Regions from separate parts of the Ferrovibrio sp. GW821-FHT12B10 genome, predicted to be linked through region 4. Evidence: predicted binding sites of a transcription regulator. Region 4 holds the regulator's gene; each other region holds the start of a gene.
What was found. Region 4 encodes PhoB, which activates phosphate uptake and scavenging genes when phosphate is short. Its sites were predicted from a motif close to TNTCATAAAACTGTCA; they were not measured.
Positions count from the first base shown of each region.

Region 1: a site for PhoB is predicted at 2,741-2,756, ahead of ugpB (sn-glycerol-3-phosphate ABC transporter substrate-binding protein UgpB). Genes of this name have one in related genera too.
Region 2: a site for PhoB is predicted at 1,973-1,988, ahead of AC1RRT_RS12845 (UDP-2,3-diacylglucosamine diphosphatase). Genes of this name have one in related genera too.
Region 3: a site for PhoB is predicted at 1,628-1,643, ahead of AC1RRT_RS08090 (Na/Pi cotransporter family protein). Genes of this name have one in related genera too.

Region 1 covers NZ_JBXAQT010000001.1:637,631-641,838, reverse strand. The annotation lists gene ugpE (sn-glycerol-3-phosphate ABC transporter permease UgpE) at 1-360, opposite strand, end outside; gene ugpA (sn-glycerol-3-phosphate ABC transporter permease UgpA) at 360-1,241, opposite strand; gene ugpB (sn-glycerol-3-phosphate ABC transporter substrate-binding protein UgpB) at 1,309-2,649, opposite strand; gene AC1RRT_RS03330 (M48 family metallopeptidase) at 2,768-3,499, shown strand; gene AC1RRT_RS03325 (multidrug effflux MFS transporter) at 3,511-4,208, shown strand, end outside.
Region 2 covers NZ_JBXAQT010000001.1:2,534,559-2,538,766, forward strand. The annotation lists gene AC1RRT_RS12830 (alpha/beta hydrolase) at 1-116, shown strand, start outside; gene AC1RRT_RS12835 (multidrug effflux MFS transporter) at 186-1,385, shown strand; gene AC1RRT_RS12840 (HU family DNA-binding protein) at 1,593-1,895, shown strand; gene AC1RRT_RS12845 (UDP-2,3-diacylglucosamine diphosphatase) at 2,087-2,986, shown strand; gene AC1RRT_RS12850 (FKBP-type peptidyl-prolyl cis-trans isomerase) at 3,139-3,495, shown strand; gene AC1RRT_RS12855 (FKBP-type peptidyl-prolyl cis-trans isomerase) at 3,569-4,015, shown strand; gene AC1RRT_RS12860 (nucleotidyltransferase family protein) at 4,022-4,208, opposite strand, start outside.
Region 3 covers NZ_JBXAQT010000001.1:1,594,469-1,598,676, forward strand. The annotation lists gene AC1RRT_RS08080 (universal stress protein) at 1-285, opposite strand, end outside; gene AC1RRT_RS08085 (universal stress protein) at 485-1,315, shown strand; gene AC1RRT_RS08090 (Na/Pi cotransporter family protein) at 1,778-3,517, shown strand; gene AC1RRT_RS08095 (hypothetical protein) at 3,551-4,208, opposite strand, start outside.
Region 4 covers NZ_JBXAQT010000001.1:3,023,987-3,028,194, reverse strand. The annotation lists gene AC1RRT_RS15215 (ArsR/SmtB family transcription factor) at 1-735, opposite strand, end outside; gene AC1RRT_RS15210 (MlaC/ttg2D family ABC transporter substrate-binding protein) at 932-1,525, shown strand; gene phoB (phosphate regulon transcriptional regulator PhoB) at 1,599-2,315, opposite strand; gene phoU (phosphate signaling complex protein PhoU) at 2,312-3,031, opposite strand; gene pstB (phosphate ABC transporter ATP-binding protein PstB) at 3,053-3,799, opposite strand; gene pstA (phosphate ABC transporter permease PstA) at 3,896-4,208, opposite strand, start outside.

The DNA.
Region 1 (4,208 bases), 2.4 Mb from region 4:
CATCCAGAAGAAGAAGTTCTTCAGCGGGAAGCGGAAGTAGACGATCGCGAAGGCCGAGAGCAGCGAGATGATGATTTTGCCCACGGCGATCGAGATCGCCATGATCAGGCTGTTCATCATCAGCAGCAGGGCCGGGGTCGCTCTGGCGACGCCGGCGATCTGCGGGCCATCGAACAGCGCCTGCGCGGTGTTGCGGAACAGATCGGCGCCAGGCAGCAGCGGCATCGGGAAGGACGACAGGTCCTGGATGTTATGCGAGGCGGCGATGATGGCCAGATAGATCGGGAAGGCGACGATCAGCGCCGCCAGGATCAGGGTGGTGTGGCCGACGGCGTCGGCGATCGGGCGGCGCTCGATCATCAGTAATGCACCTTGCGCTCGATGTAACGGAACTGCACCACGGTCAGCGCGATCACGATGCCCATCAGGATCACTGACTGCGCGGCCGAACCGCCCAGGTCCTGCGCTTCAAAGCCGTCATACCAGACCTTGTAGACCAGGATTTCGGTTGCCTTGGCCGGGCCGCCGCGGGTCAGCGAGTGGATGATGCCGAAGGTCTCGAAGAAGGCATAGACCACGTTGACGACGATCAGGAAGAACAGGGTCGGCGACAGCAGCGGGAAGATGATGGTCCAGAAGCGGCGGATCGGGCTGGCGCCATCAATGGCCGAGGCTTCGATCAGCGACTTCGGAATCGCCTGCAGGCCGGCGAGGAAGAACAGGAAGTTGTAGGAAATCTGCTTCCAGGTGGCGGCGACCACCACGACGGCCATCGCCTGATCGCCATCGAGCAGGAAGTTCCAGTCGTAGCCGACCAGGGTGAAGAGATAGGCCAGCACGCCCTGGCCCGGCATGAAGACGAAGTTCCACAGCGCGCCGGCAACGGCAGGCGCCACGGCATAGGGCCAGATCAGCACGGTCTTGTAGAAGGTGGCGCCGCGAATGACGCGATCCGCCATGGTGGCCAACAGCAGGGAGATGCTGAGGCCCAGCGTGGTGACCAGCACGCTGAACAGCGCGGTCACCTTGAAGGAGTGCAGATAGTACTCGTCCTCGAACAGGGCAGCGAAATTCTCGAGCCCGACGAACTTGCTGCTGATGCCGAAGGCATCTTCGCGCAGCACCGACTGCACGACTGCCTGACTCGCGGGCCAGAAAAAGAAGATCACCGTGATGGCGATCTGCGGCGCGATCAGCAGATACGGCAGGAATTTGTTATGAAAGACGACTCGTTTTTCCATGGGCGCCATAAGGAAAGCCCGCGCCTTTTAAAGTCAAGGCGCGGGCTCCCTTTACCTCAAAAGGATATTAACGCTTGTTGTCGCGCTCGAACTGGCGGAGCAGGCGGTTGCCGCGCTCCACCGCCGTATCAAGCGCTTCCTTCGGCGACTTCTTGTTCGACCAGACGGCTTCCAGCTCCTCGTCCATCACGTCGCGGATCTGGACGAAGTTGCCCAGGCGCAGACCCTTGGAGTTTTCCGTCGCCGGGTTCAGCAGCATCTGCTGCACCGAGGTGTCGGTACCCGGGTTGGCGGCGTAGAAGCCCTGGGCCTTGGTGGCTTCATAGGCCATCGGGGTGATCGGCAGATAGCCGGTTGCCTTGTGCCAGGCGACCTGGGCCTCGGTCGAGGACAGATAGTCGAAGAACTGGGCTACGCCCTTGTATTCCTCAGCCTTGTGCTTGGACAGAACCCAGAGCGAAGCGCCGCCGATGATGGAGTTCTGCGGCGCGCCCTTCACGTCGGAGTAGTAGGGCAGCATCGCCGTGCCCCAGGCGAACTTGGCGGCCTTGAAGGTCGCATAGCCGCCCGAGCTTTCCATGGTGATCGCGCATTCGCCCGACAGGAACTTCGGGTTCGGGATGTTGGCGCGGCCGTTGTAGGCGAACAGGCCTTCGTTCATCCAGGTCTTCAGCTGGGTGATATGGCGGACATGCAGCGGGCTGTTGAACTGCAGCTCGGTGTCAAGGCCGGCCATGCCATTCTGCTTGGACGCGAAGGGCACGTTATGCAGCGCCGAGAAATTCTCGAGCTGAATCCAGGTCTGCCAGTTCGACTGCATCGGGCAGGCGATGCCGGCGGCCTTCAGCTTCTTCAGCACGCCGTCCATGTCCTGCCAGGTGCGCGGCGGCTTGTTCGGGTCAAGGCCGGCCTTGGTGAAGGCGTCCTTGTTGTAATACATGATCGGGGTCGAGGAATTGAACGGGAAGGACAGCATCTTGCCGTCTGGCGTGCTGTAATAACCCGTCACCGTGTTGATGTAGGTGGTCGGGTCGAACTTGTAGCCGTTTTCCTGCATCAGCTGGTAGACCGGCTTGATCGCCGGACCCGAGGCCATCATGGTGCCGGTGCCGACTTCGAACACCTGCACGATATGCGGGCCCTTGCCGGCGCGGAACGCAGCCATCGAGGCCGTGAGGGTTTCAGGGTAGCTGCCCTTGTTGGTGGCGATGACGCGATACTTGTCCTGGCCCTTGTTGAAGCCTTCGGCCACTTCGTTGACGCGCTCGCCCAGGGCGCCGGTCATCGCGTGCCACCACTGCAGCTCGATGCGGTTGGCCTGCGCCATGGCGCCGGTGGCGCCCATGGCCACGGCAGTACCGGCGAGCAGCGCAAAAGCGGCGCGCGCGAGTTTCCCTGTCGATTTCATTGTTCAGTCTCCAGTGTTAAAGAAATCCGCCCTGAGTCGGGTGGCCGACTTTTTTTATGGTTCCTACGATGACGATCGCACGTAAGATTTGTTACGGTTATATGACAAGGGGCGGCCGTTGACCAAGCCTTATTCTGCGCCTGTGGAAATCGAATCCGACCGGTTGAGGGTCGGCGCGCAGAGCTTCCCCTTCCTGGTCAAGCGTGACGCAAGGGCCCGCCGCATGCTGCTGCGGGTCATGCCGCGGGACGGTTCGGTGGTCCTGGTGCTGCCGACTCGGGCCAGCCTGAAATCCGGACAAAGATTCGTGACCGAGCAGGTGGCCTGGATTCTGGCCCGGCAGGAAGAGCGTCCGGCGACGCAGCCCTGGGAGGACGGGGCGACTCTGCCGCTTTATGGTGCACCGCACATTATTAGGCACCGCCCGGCCGGCCGTGGTGGGGTTTGGCTGGAGAGCGGGGAAATCCATGTCACTGGCCAGGCCGAGCACCTGCCGCGCCGCCTGCGCGACTGGCTGAAGCGCCGGGCCCGCGAGGAATTCGGCCTGCTGGCCCGCGAGATGGCTGGCGGCATCGGCGTATCGGTCAGCCGCGTCACCGTGCGCGACACCCAGAGTCGTTGGGGCAGCTGTTCGGCGCATGGCAACCTGTCCTTCTCCTGGCGGCTGATGCTGGCTCCGCCCACCGTCGGCCGCTATCTGGTCGCCCATGAAGTGGCGCATCTGCGCCATATGGACCACAGCACCGCTTTCTGGTCGCTCTGCGCGCAGCTGCTGGGCGGCGAGGCCGAACTGCGCACCGCCCGCGGCTGGCTGCGTCGGCACGGCTCCACTCTGCATCTGCACGGCTGAAGGATGGCGGCATGAAAATCTCCGGGCGCGCGCTGCCCCGTGATTCCGCCGCCCTGGTGATCCTGCTCGGTTGCGCCACCGCGCTCGGGCCGCTCAGCACCGACATGTATCTGCCTTCGCTGCCGGCGCTGGCCGCGCTGTACGGCACCGATGCGGCCGCGGTGCAGCTAACTCTCAGTGCTTTTCTCGCGGGCTTCGCCGTCACCCAGCTCATCTATGGCCCCGTTTCGGACCGCTTCGGCCGGCGGCCGGTGATGCTGTTCGGCATTGGGCTCTACACGCTGGCCTCCATCGGCTGCGCCTTCGCCGGCAGCATCGAATGGCTGATCGCCTGGCGCTTCCTGCAGGCGCTGGGCGCCTGTGCTGGCGTGGTGCTCGGCCGCGCCATCGCGCGCGATCTTTTCGAAGGCGCCGCGGCGGCGCGCGCGCTGTCGATGATGGCGATGGTGTTGGGGCTGACGCCGGCGGTGGCGCCAATCCTGGGCGGCTATCTGCATGCCGGTCTGGGCTGGCAGGCGAATTTCATCGCCATGGCCCTGATCGGCTGCCTGCTCGGCACCTGCGTGCTGGTGTTCCTGCCGGAAAGCAACCAGCACCGCAATCCGCTGGCCACCCGCATCGGCCCGATGCTGCGCAACTTCGCCACGCTAGCGCGGCATCCCGGCTTTCGCGGCTATGTGCTCTGCGTCTCCTTTTCCTATGGCGGCAT
Region 2 (4,208 bases), 490 kb from region 4:
GCCTGAAGCCCAATCCGAAAAACCAGTATCTCGCGATCAGCGCCAATCACCTGAACACGCCGGCCATCGTGAAGGATGAGGTGGCGGCCTGGATCAAGGGCGTGGCGGCACAGTAGAAAGACGCCGCCGGCCGCTGTATATGGGCGGATCCCGGGCCTCCGGCCTGCTCACCCCTGTATGCTCGCATGTCGGTTCCCGCCCAGCGCCTGCCCTCAGTCGTGATTCTGGTCGCCATGTCGGCGCTGGGACCGATGGCCATGAATATCTTCATGCCTTCGATGCCTGGTCTGGCCCGCCAGTTCGGCGTCGATTACGGCCTGGTGCAGCTGACCCTGACCTTCTACCTGATCGGCCTGGGCGCAGCGCAGCTGGTCTATGGGCCGCTTAGCGACCGCTACGGCCGCCGTCCGGTCCTGCTCTGGGGGTTGGGGCTTTATTGCCTGGGCAGCATCGCCTGCGTCGTGGCGCCGTCGATCACGCTGCTGATGCTAGGGCGCGCCCTGCAGGCCATCGGCGGCTGCGCCGGCCTGGTACTGGGCCGCGCCATCATCCGCGACCTGTACGACCGTGAGCGGTCGGCCGCCATGATCGGGTATGTCACCATGGCGATGACCCTGGCGCCCATGCTGGCGCCGGCCCTGGGTGGATATCTCGATACGATGGCGGGCTGGCGCACAAGTTTCGCCGCTTGCAGCATCGCCGGCCTGGCGGTATTTGCCTGGGTACTGCGCACCTTGCCGGAAACGCTGAGCCAGCGCGGTGAAGGCGAGGGTGTGATGACCCTGCTGCGCGGCTACGCGGAATTGCTGCGCTCGCCGGTCTTCTGCGGTTATGTGCTGCAGCTGGCCTTTACCTCAGGTGTCTTCTTCTCCTTCATCGCCGGTGCGCCCTTCGTGGTGGTGACGGTGATGGGCTTGCCGCCCTCTGATTACGGCTTGTGGTTCATCGTCGTATCCAGCGGCTACCTGATCGGCAATTTCCTCACCGGCCGGTTTTCCGTCCGCTTCGGTATCAACCGCATGCTGGCGGCCGGCGCCGCGTTTGCCATGACCGGCATTACCGCCCTGGCCCTGACCAGCTGGCTGGGGCCACTCAGCCTGCCCGGCATCTTCGTGCCGATGATGGTGGTGGCGATGTCGAACGGCCTGACCCTGCCGAATGCTACGGCCGGTGCGATCTCGATCAATCCGCGTACGGCGGGCGCCGCCGCCGGCCTTTCAGGGGCGGTGCAGATGCTGACCGGCGCCGGCATGGCACTGCTGGTGGGCTACGGCCAGGACCACGATCCGAGCCAGTATCCGATGATCTGGGGCATGCTCGGCTGCGGCAGTTTGTCTGTCTTAAGCTTTCTGATCGCTTCAAAATCCCGCGCCAGCCGCCCCTGAACGGCAAGTCTGTCCACAGGGGGTGGTCACAAACCCGCGTGGTTTGCGGCTCCGATTCGTGCCGGTTCTCGAAACCCCGCATGGCTAGCGGATTTTTTGCATTACCCGATGGGCAAAACCACGGGGTGATGCTATGCAGGATTCGGGAATCAACCCCCGATTCGTTCAAAAACAACATCTGACTCATCAATTCCGAGGAGAGAGACCATGGCTAAGGCAGCCGCCACCAAGACGGTTACCGTGACTGCGAAGCAGATCGCTTCCACGCTGGCCGAGAAGCATGAGCTGCAGAAGAAGCTGACCCTCGCCCTGTTCGAGGACTTCTTTGCTGCCATCACCAAGTCGCTGAAGAAGGGCGAACGCGTCCGCATGGGCGATATCGGTATCCTGCAGGTCCGCAAGCGCGCCGCTCGCATCGGCCGCAATCCGCAGACCGGTGAGCCGATCAAGATCAAGGCTTCCAAGAAGGTCGCCTTCCGCGCCTCCAAGGTGCTGAAGGAAGCCGTCTGATCCTTTCGTTCTAGGATCAAGCTTCAAGGGCCTGCCTCGCGGCAGGCCCTTTTTCTTTGCGCAGTCGCGGCTGCGGTTGTCATCGAACCGTCATGCGGGTCATCGAAAATTCACGGGACTTCAGCGAGTCCGCGATTCATCTTCCCGGCCAACGCATTGCCAGATCTGGTGATTCGTTCAGCAGGTGACCGATGAATATGGCGCTCTTTCCGGCCCGTTACCGCACCATATGGATATCCGACATCCATCTGGGCACGCGCGGCTGCAAGGCCGATCTGCTGCTGGAATTTCTCAAACATACTGAATCCGATACGCTGTATCTGGTCGGCGATATCGTTGATGGCTGGCGGCTCAAGCGGTCCTGGTACTGGAATCAGAGCCATAACGATGTGGTGCAGAAGTTGCTGCGCAAGGCGCGCAAGGGCACCGACGTCATTTATGTGCCGGGCAACCATGACGAGGCGCTGCGCGATTTCATCGACGCCACCGGCCTGCAGTTCGGCGGCATTACCGTGCAGATGGAGGCGATCCACCAGACCGCCGATGGCCGCCGCCTGCTGGTGACCCATGGCGACCATTTCGACGGCATCGTCACCTGCGCCAAATGGTTGGCGCTGCTGGGTGACGCGGCCTACGGCTTCGCGCTGGACCTAAATACCTGGTTCAATCATATCCGCCGTCGCATGGGCCTGCCCTACTGGTCGCTTTCGGCTTACCTGAAGCACAAGGTCAAGAACGCGGTCGAGTTTATCTCCGACTACGAGCAGGCGATCGCCGAGGAAGCGCGCCGCCGGCATGTCGACGGGGTGGTCTGCGGGCATATCCACCACGCGGAGATCCGCGAGATCGACGGCATCCTGTACTGCAATGATGGCGACTGGGTGGAGAGCTGCACAGCCCTGGTCGAGCATGCCGATGGCCGGCTGGAAATCCTGCGCTGGGCCGAATTGCGCGAGACCATGGAGAGTTTCCTGGCTGCCGGCGGGCTGGACAGCCTGGAGCCGGCCCTGGCCGAGATGCCGGGAAATGATCTGCTTCCGGAGGATGTTGTGATACCCGCGCGGGTTTCGCAGCCGGCAACGGTGGATTGATCGGCCCTACACGGTGACGTGTATACCCCGAGTCGCGGCTGCCGGGGCCTGTGACAACTCTGGGCATCGGCAAATTTGCTTGGTATTCTCGGGGCATGGGAGTGCTTTCATCATTGCTTGGGGCGATCGGCCTTGGCGGTAAGCAAGAGGCCGTGAATCTGCGCCAGACCGCGTCTGGAATGCGCATGGGCGATGTTGTGGTCGGAACCGGCGCAAAGGCCGAACAGGGCAAGATGGTCTCGGTCCATTACGCCGGTTGGATCTGGGAGAACAACAAGCCGACCCGGATGTTCGACAGTTCCTACAAGCGTGGCCAGCCCTTCGAGTTCGCGCTCGGCCAGGGCAAGGTGATCAAGGGCTGGGACGAAGGTGTCAACTATATGAAGGTCGGCGGCAAGCGTGCACTGATCATCCCGCCTTACCTGGCCTATGGCGCGCGCGGTAACGGCCGCATCATTCCGCCCAACGCCACGCTGTTCTTCGAAATCGAACTGGTCAACGTCCGCTGAGGCGGGCCATGCCATGCTGTCGCCGCATTCACGCGGCAGCGTCTCCGTCTTAAACCTTCAGGAGCTGTCCGTAATGCTGTTGTCCCGCCGCGCTTTTGCCGCTGCCGCCATCCTGTCCGCCGGCCTTGCCATCGCCCTGCCGGCCAAGAATGCAGCCTGGGCCCAGGAAAAGACCACGTCGTCCGGCTTGCGGTATACCGATGTGAAGGTTGGCGCCGGCGCCACCGCTATGCCGGGGCAGACTGCTATCGTGCATTACACCGGCTGGCTCTATATCGCCGGAGAGAAGGGCCGCAAGTTCGACAGCTCGCGCGACCGCAGCCAGCCTTTCGCCTTTCCGGTCGGCGGTGGCCGGGTGATCAAGGGCTGGGATGAAGGCGTGGCCGGCATGAAGGTGGGCGGTCAGCGCACCCTGATCATTCCGCCCAACCTGGCCTATGGCGCGCAGGGCGCTGGCGGCGGCGCGATCCCGCCGAATGCCACGTTGATCTTCGATGTCGAGCTGGTCGACCTCAAGTAAGGCCGCTTACGTCAGGCCTTCAACGCGCACGCGGGGCCAGCGCGCCGGCCATTTTTTTGATGCGACCCGCGTGCGGTATTCCTGAATTTTGCTCTGGCCGTGCGGTGTCGGCCTGACGCGGCCGGCCAGCAGGTCTTCCACCCCATGTGGCGCCAGCAGATGCAGACTGCCATCCGGCTCCAGGCGAATGGCG
Region 3 (4,208 bases), 1.4 Mb from region 4:
GCCCATCGCCTCGCGCCACTCAATGGCAATGCCATGACGCTGGCTGGCCGCGTCGACCAGATGCCGGATTTTATCTGACCGCTCCTTCTGAAGTGTCTTCTGCCATTGCTGGATCTTGCCGGCCATTCCAAGGCCCATCACGTCGACAGGCATATAGGGGATGTTATCAACGTGGAGCGCCGTCAGATGTGCGCCATGCGCAATCGCCAGCTTGGCGGCGATGTCCAGACGGCCCGCCGCATATTGCGCATTGTCGGCATATACCAGGATATCCTTGAAGGCCATTCTCTATTCCTCTCGCTCCGGAACATCATCAGGTGACGCCAGGCACCCTCACGCATTTCCGGGCACACGTCTTTGATCCGTATCAAAATTGAAAAGCCATAAACGGCCAGGCCGGCCGGAAGCCGACTTTTGATCTATTTCAATGCGCCGGCCGGCAATGCCCCGCATGGTCCCCGCCTCACTGAGCCAGGAGAGCGACATGCGCTACAGCGACATTCTGCTGCATCTTTCTGATGACGCGAGGAGTGCAGAGAAGACCAAATTCGCGTTGGCTTTGGCTAGGCGCTTCAAAGCCAGTGTCACGGCGCTCTACACCATGCCATTCCCGGCCCAGCTCTATTACATGAGCGAATATGTTCCGGTTGAATTCTATCAACAGAAAAGTGACGAAGCGGAAGCCGTCGCTACCCGGACGAAAGCGACATTCGAGAAAGCTGCGGGCGATGCCGATGTCCCTGCTGCCTGGGTCAAAAGCGATCAGGCACCCGTCATCGCGCTGCCACCACTAGGGCGAACCTGCGACATTGTGATTGTCAGTCAGACAAATCCGGATGCCTCGAGCCTCGCATCACCCAATGCAGATCTGGTGCTCAGCGACCTCCTGCTCGACCTGGGCCGGCCTGTCCTGGCCATTCCCTATGTCGGTCAGTATCCAGTGCAGGCAAAAACCGTTGTGGTGGCGTGGAACGGCAGTCGGGAGGCCGCGCGTGCGGTGCATGATGCCTTGCCGCTGTTGCAGGATGCCAAATCCGTCGTCGTTTTCAGCATCAACCCCACAGCGGATGTTTCCGCATCAGCTGCGTCGCTGGTCCAGCACCTGATCCACCACGGCATTCCGGCCAAGGCAAAGCAGACCGTCGCGAAGGACATCAACGACGGTGAGGCCTTGCTCTCTGTATTGGCTGATGTCGGGGCGGACCTGCTGGTGATGGGTGTCTATGGACACAGCAGGGTCCGTGAAATGGTGCTGGGCGGCGTTTCGAAAAGCATCCTGGACAGCATGACCGTGCCCGTTCTGCTTTCCAACTAGTGGGGGACTGGCGCAGGCAGCTCGCATGCGGACCGGCCTCTCGTTAAACCTGAGAGGCCCGGTTCGATACCAACAACCAATCAGCTTTTGCCTTCCGCCACCAGCCGCGTTTGCCTCGGGCTTGCCGCGCCCCTGCTCTTCCGACATCGTCTTTCTCAATCGCAACCCCAACGGTGGCTGCGACGATGCATGCTGGCTGCAGGTAACCGCATATCCACCTACACATGGCACGGCGCGAGGGGCACCTTAGACCGGTCACAGAACCTTGCGTTTTCGTGGGGTATTAAGGTCTTGGCCCGGCTGTCATCTGGGTGTAATTAAACTGTAATAATGCGACTTTGTCCCGAGGTATATGTAATAAATGGCTGTTTTCCGCGATCCGGACCCCGACCCTGATTCGTCTGCGCTGGACGCTGGCGCGCCCCCCGCTCACCTGTCGCGCCATATCCGGGGGGCTGCGCGATGAACCCTGCCAACACACCGGGCGCGACTGAACTGCTTCTCAATCTGGCCGCCGGCGTGGCGCTCCTGCTCTGGGGCGTGCGCATGGTGCGCACCGGCATGACGCGCGCCTTCGGCGCCTCGCTCCGCCGCTATCTCGGCAGCGCCATGCGCAACCGCTTCCAGGCCTTCCTCGCCGGCATCGGCGTGACCGCGCTGCTGCAGTCGAGCACCGCGACGGCGATGATCGTGTCGTCCTTCGCCGGCCGCGGTCTGATCGTCGGTGGCGCGGCGATTGCCGTGCTGCTCGGCGCCGGCATCGGCACATCCATCACCGCGCAGTATCTCTCGCTTGACTTGCACTGGCTCGGGCCGCTCTGCCTGGTCTTCGGTGTCATCGGTTTCCTCTCCAGCGAAGGCGGCATGCCGCGCCATGGCGGACGCCTGCTGATCGGCCTCGGCCTGATGCTGCTCTCCCTGGAAATGATCATCGGCGCCTCTGCGCCCCTGCGTGACTCGCCCGGTCTCGCCATCGTGATGTCGCCGCTGGAACGCGAACCGATCCTGGCCATCCTGCTGTTTGCCGTGATCACCTGGATCAGCCATGCCAGCCTGGCCACCGTGCTGCTGGCCGCCGCCATGGCCAAGGCCGGCACCATCGATGCGGGCCTGGCCATCGCACTGGTCGTTGGCGCCAATCTCGGCACCGCGATCTCGCCGCTGCTGGCGTCTTCCGGCGAACCGCCGGCGGCGCGCCGCGCCCAGCTCGCCAACCTGATCACCCGCGTGATCGCCTGCGTCGCCGTGCTACCCTTCATCGCCAGGATGCCGGACTGGCTCAGCGTCTTTGGCGCCGATCCGTCGCGCATGGCGGTGAATGCCCATACCGCCTTCAACATCGCCATCGCGCTGGTCTTCCTGCCGCTGACCACACCGCTGGACAAGCTGGCCCGTCGCATCATGCCGGATATTCCCACGGCCGACGATGCCGCCAAGCCGCGCTACCTCGATCACTCCGCGCTCGACTCGCCCACCGTGGCGCTGGCCGGCGCGGCGCGCGAGACGCTGCGGCTCAGCGATGCGGTGGCGCGCATGCTGGACGACACCATGACGGTGTTCGCCCAGGATGACGCCAAGCTGAAGAAGGCCGTGGAACAGGCCGATGATGCGGTCGACGGCCTGTACGAGGCCATCAAGCTCTATCTGACCGAACTGTCGAAGCACGAGATGGATGAAGCCGAAAGCCGGCGTTATGTCGCCGTGCTGACCTTCACCACCAATCTGGAGCATATCGGCGACATCATCGACAAGAACCTGATGGACCTGGCCCAGAAGAAGATCAAGAACAAGCTGACCTTCTCGAAGGAAGGCCTGGCCGAACTGACCAGCTTCCATCATCGCGTCGCCGCCAACCTGCAGATGGCCTGCAACCTGTTCATGTCAGGCGATGTGAAGGTGGCGCGCCAGCTGCTCAAGGAAAAGGCCGACCTGCGCGAAGCCGAACAGCTGGCAGCCGAGAACCATTACCAGCGCATTCGCGACGGCCGGTCTGAAAGCATCGAGACCAGCGCCATCCATCTCGATCTGATCCGCGACCTCAAGCGCATCAACAGCCATCTGACCGCTGTCGCCTATCCGATCCTGGAACAGAATGGCGAACTCTCGGCAACCCGTCTGCGCGCCGAGGAGCGGCTGGACCGCAGCTCCACCCATGGTGCCGAAACTGCCGCCAAGGCCACCGGCAAGACCAGCCTGGCCTGATCCACATCCCCGCCGGCCGCGGCGGGGATGGCATCACTTGCACATGGCTTTCAGAAGGCGCGACTTCTCGCTGCCGCAGGCCACCACATGCATGGCCTGGGTATTATTGGCAAAGCCGTTATGCGCCCCCAACGGATGCGAGAACAGTCCCGGCAACCCCAGGCCCGGATTGTCCACGACAATGTTCGACACCAGCTTGGCATCCGGCAGCCGGTTCAGATATTCCTCCGAATCCAGGCGATAGGTCAGAAGATCGTTGGGATCGGAGAAGGCGTAGATCATCACGGTCTTCGGGACCTCGAATTCGTCGGCCTGCAGCAGGGCGCGAGCCGGGTCTTTCACCTCCTGCAGTTCAGTCTGCTTCTGCACCAGCACCGCTTCGCTCGCGGTGGCGGTTGTAACCTTCTCCATGATGCGCTCGCCGAGGTCCTGCTGTTCCGTGCGTAGCCGTTCGCGCTGACGCTCCACAGGTCCGCTGCGCTGGGGATTCCGCTCCAGCCGCTCGACCTGCGCCTGTTTGGTCTGGAGACTGCGTTCCAGCGATTGCAGATCGCGCTGGTTCTCCCGGATCGCCTGCTCGGCCCTGCGCACGTCCTGCGCCAGCTGCGGCGCGCTGTCCATCCGTTCAATGGCCTCGACCACGCGCTTGGGCGCATTGGCATCGTACACGGCCGGCGCCGAGCGTGGCGAT
Region 4 (4,208 bases):
GGCTTCCTGGATCGCCTTTTGTGGTTCGTCGGCGAAATGCAGCACCTGATGGATCACTGCAGCATCGACGCTGCCGCTGTCGAGTGGCAGGGCATACATGTCGGCCTGCCGCACCTGACAATGCTTGATGCCGGCCCGTTCCAGATTGGCGCGCGCGATGCTCAGCATGTCGCGGCTGAGATCGACGCCCAGGCCACGCTTCACATGCGGGCTGAGGATTTCCAGCAGGCGCCCGGTACCGGTGCCGATGTCCAGCAGATCGTCAACCGGCGCACCCTGCCCCAGCAGCCGCAACACGGCTGCCTCCACCTGTTCCTCGTCCACATGCAGCGACCGGATCGCCGACCACTGGGCGGCGTTGTCGCGGAAATAGCGTTCGGCGGTTTCGGCGCGGGTGCGCTTCACCGCCGTCAGACGCTCGGCATCGCGCGCCAGCGTCGCGTCGTTGCGTGGCAGCAGGCTGCTGACCGCGCGCACCAACGGCGCGCCGGACAGGCGATCGCCAACGCGATAGAATGCCCAGGTGCCTTCGGGCACCCGCTCGAGCAGCCCCGCTTCGCAGAGCAGCTTGAGATGGCGGGAGACGCGGGGCTGGCTCTGCCCCAGGATCTGGGTGAGTTCGCTGACCGTGAGTTCGCCCTGGGCACAGAGCGCCAGCAGCCGCAGACGCGTCGGCTCGGCCGCAGCCCGCAGGGCGGCCATCAGGGTATCGAGGGTCAAGCTTGAGTCAGTCATGGGTCAAACATAAACATATCTTTATGTATTTGTATAGGGCCAAAAACGGGTCAAAAAAGAATCATCGCCATACAATCATCGTCAGGCTATGGTTCGGCCGCGTTCCCGCCATATTCAGACGTCAAAAAAACTATTCCCTTCCGCCTCTTAGCCGGGATTCCCCATGCTTTCAGCCTTGCTTTCCCGCCGTTTTCTCATGGTCGCCACCGCGGCCGGCCTCCTGCTCGGCCTCCAGGCCATTTCTGCTGCGCCCGCCCGGGCCGCAGCGCCTGACCAATTCATCCGCGAAGTCGGCGGCGACACTCTCAAGGCGCTGGGTGACCGCTCGCTAACCACTGAAAAGCGCGAAGGCCTTGTCCGCACTCTTATGACCTCGCATCTCGATCTGGATGCCGTCGGCCAGTTCTGCCTTGGCCGCTACAATCGTGGCCTGACCGATGTCCAGAAGCAGGAATACAACAGCCTCTTCCTGGATTATCTGGTGAAGGTCTATTCGCAGCTGCTGTCGCAGTATAACGGCGAGACATTGGATGTGCGCGACGGCGTGAAGGCGGCCGGCAGCGAGCAGGTGGTGGAATCGCAGATCAACCGCCAGAACGGTCCGCCGATCCGCGTTGAATGGAAGACGCATGAGAAGGACGGCAAGCCGCTGGTCACCGATGTGGTGGTGGAAGGCGTGTCGATGGCCTTCACCCAGCGCCAGCAGTTCGAATCCGTGATCCAGAATAATGGCGGCAAGGTCGAAGCCCTGTTCGCTGCGATGAAGAAGCAGATCGCCGGCCGCCGCTAAAGCGCAGCGCCAGACATAAAAAAGCCGGCCATCTTACGATGGCCGGCTTTTTCTTTGTCCCGATAATGACGGGTCAGGCCATAGCGGCGGCGGAGGTCAGCTCCAGCGCATAGCCAGCCGACCGCACCGTGCGGATCACATCCATCTCGCCATTGCCGTTCAACGCCTTGCGCAGGCGACGGATATGGACGTCCACCGTACGCTGCTCGACATAGATGTCGCGGCCCCAGACCGCATCCAGCAACTGGTCGCGCGATAACACACGGCCCGGATGCTCGAGGAAATAGCGCAGCAGGCGGAATTCGGTCGGACCCAGATGCACATCGCGGCCATTGCGAGTGACCTTGTGGGTAGCGATATCCATCACCAGGCCGCCATAGGTCAGCACCTCTTCCGCCAGCGCCGGCCGGATGCGGCGTAGCACCGCGCGGATGCGGGCCAGCAGCTCACCGGGGCTGAAGGGCTTGGCGATATAGTCGTCTGCGCCGGCATCCAGGCCGCGCACGCGATCGGCTTCCTCGCCGCGCGCCGTCAGCATGATGATCGGCACGTTGCGGGCGTTTGGATCGCGGCGCAACTGGCGGCAGACTTCAAGGCCCGACAGGCGCGGCAGCATCCAGTCGAGCAGGATCAGGTCCGGCATATGCTCGGCCACCTTCAACAGGGCCTGCTCGCCGTCCATCGCCTCGTCGACCGTGTAGTTTTCCTTTTCCAGGTTGTAACGCAGCAGCGCCAGCAGCGCCGCTTCGTCCTCGATCACGAGGACCCGCGGTTTGATCGCGACGTTCATCGCTGGCCTCCCGGCGCATTCACAACCGCATAGGCGGTATCGTCGCCTTTCGGACGGTCTTCCTTCTGCATCTCGCCGGTCACCGTGTAGTGGATCAGCTCAGCGATGTTCGTCGCGTGATCGCCGATGCGCTCGATGTTCTTGGCGATGAACAGCAGATGCGTGCTGCTGGTGATGGAGCGCGGATCCTCCATCATATAGGTCAGCAACTCGCGGAACAGGCTGGTATACAGCTCGTCCACCTCTTCATCGCGGGCCCAGACCGCATCGGCCTTGGCGGCATCGGCGGTGATATAGGCATCCAGCGTGTCCTTGATCAGGGCCTGGACCAGGGCAGCCATGCGCGGAATGGCATGCACCGGCCGCACCAGCGGCGCCTGGTTCAGCGCCACTGCGCGCTTGGCGACATTCTTGGCGTAGTCGCCGATGCGCTCGATCTCGGACGAGATGCGCAGCGCCGAGACGATGACGCGCAGGTCGTTGGCCAGCGGCTGGCGGCGCGCCAGTAGCTCGATGGCGAAATCGTCGACCTGGTTGCGCAGGACGTCGATCTTGGTGTCGCTCTTCACCACTTCCGAGGCCAGGTTGCTGTCGCGCTTCACGATCGCCTCGACGGCGGCGGAAAGCTGCGATTCCGCCAGGCCACCCATCTGCACGATGAGGGTCGACAGCTTTTTCAGCTCGTCGTCGTATTTCTGGACAATATGTTGCGGCATTTTCTTATGTCCTCACTCTGCTCAGCCGAAGCGACCGGTGATGTACCCCTGGGTCCGCTCGTCCTTGGGGTTGGTGAAAATCACCCTGGTATCATCCGTCTCGACCAGGTTACCCAGATGGAAGAAGGCGGTCCGCTGCGAGACGCGGGCGGCCTGCTGCATCGAATGGGTGACGATGACGATGGTATACTGCTCGCGCAGTTCATCCATCAGTTCCTCGATATGAGCGGTGGCGATCGGATCCAGCGCCGAGCAGGGCTCGTCCATCAGGATCACTTCCGGCGCCACGGCGATAGCGCGGGCGATGCACAAGCGCTGCTGCTGCCCGCCAGACAGGCTGGTGCCCGATTCCTGCAGCCGGCTGCCGACTTCCTTCCACAGGCCCGCCTGCTTCAGCGAGGTCTCGACGATATGGTCAAGATGGTCGCTGCTTTCGGCAAGACCGTGAATGCGGGGCCCATAAGCGACATTCTCGTAGATCGACTTCGGGAACGGGTTCGGCTTCTGGAACACCATGCCGACCCGGGCGCGCAGCTGCACGACATCGACCTGGCTGTCGTAGATGTTCAGCGCATCAAGGCGGATATCGCCGACCACACGGCAATCGCGGATCGTGTCGTTCATCCGGTTCAGGCAGCGCAGGAAGGTCGACTTGCCACAGCCCGACGGGCCGATCAGCGCGGTAACCGCGCGCGCCGGGATATGCAGGTCGACATCGCGCAAAGCCTGCTTCTCGCCATAGTAGACGCCGACTTTCTGGGTCACCATCTTGATTTCGATCTCGGACTGGCGGAGATCGACACCGCTACCATTCTGCATGAAAAGTCCTTATGGCTCCGAAAGGGGAATAACGCACAGACACGATCACCAGCGACGTTCAAACCGCTTGCGCAGCAGGATCGCCGCCAGGTTCATCACCAGCAGGAAGACCAGCAACACAATGATGGCAGCCGAGGTTTTCTCGACGAAGCCACGCTCGGAACTGTCAGCCCACATGAAAATCTGCACCGGCAGCACCGTGGCGGCATCGACCGGCGTCGCCGGGATATCAACGATGAAGGCGACCATGCCGATCATCAGCAGCGGCGCCGTCTCGCCGAGAGCATGAGCCATGGCGATGATGGTCCCGGTCAGGATACCCGGCATCGCCAGCGGCAGAACATGGTGCAGTACCACC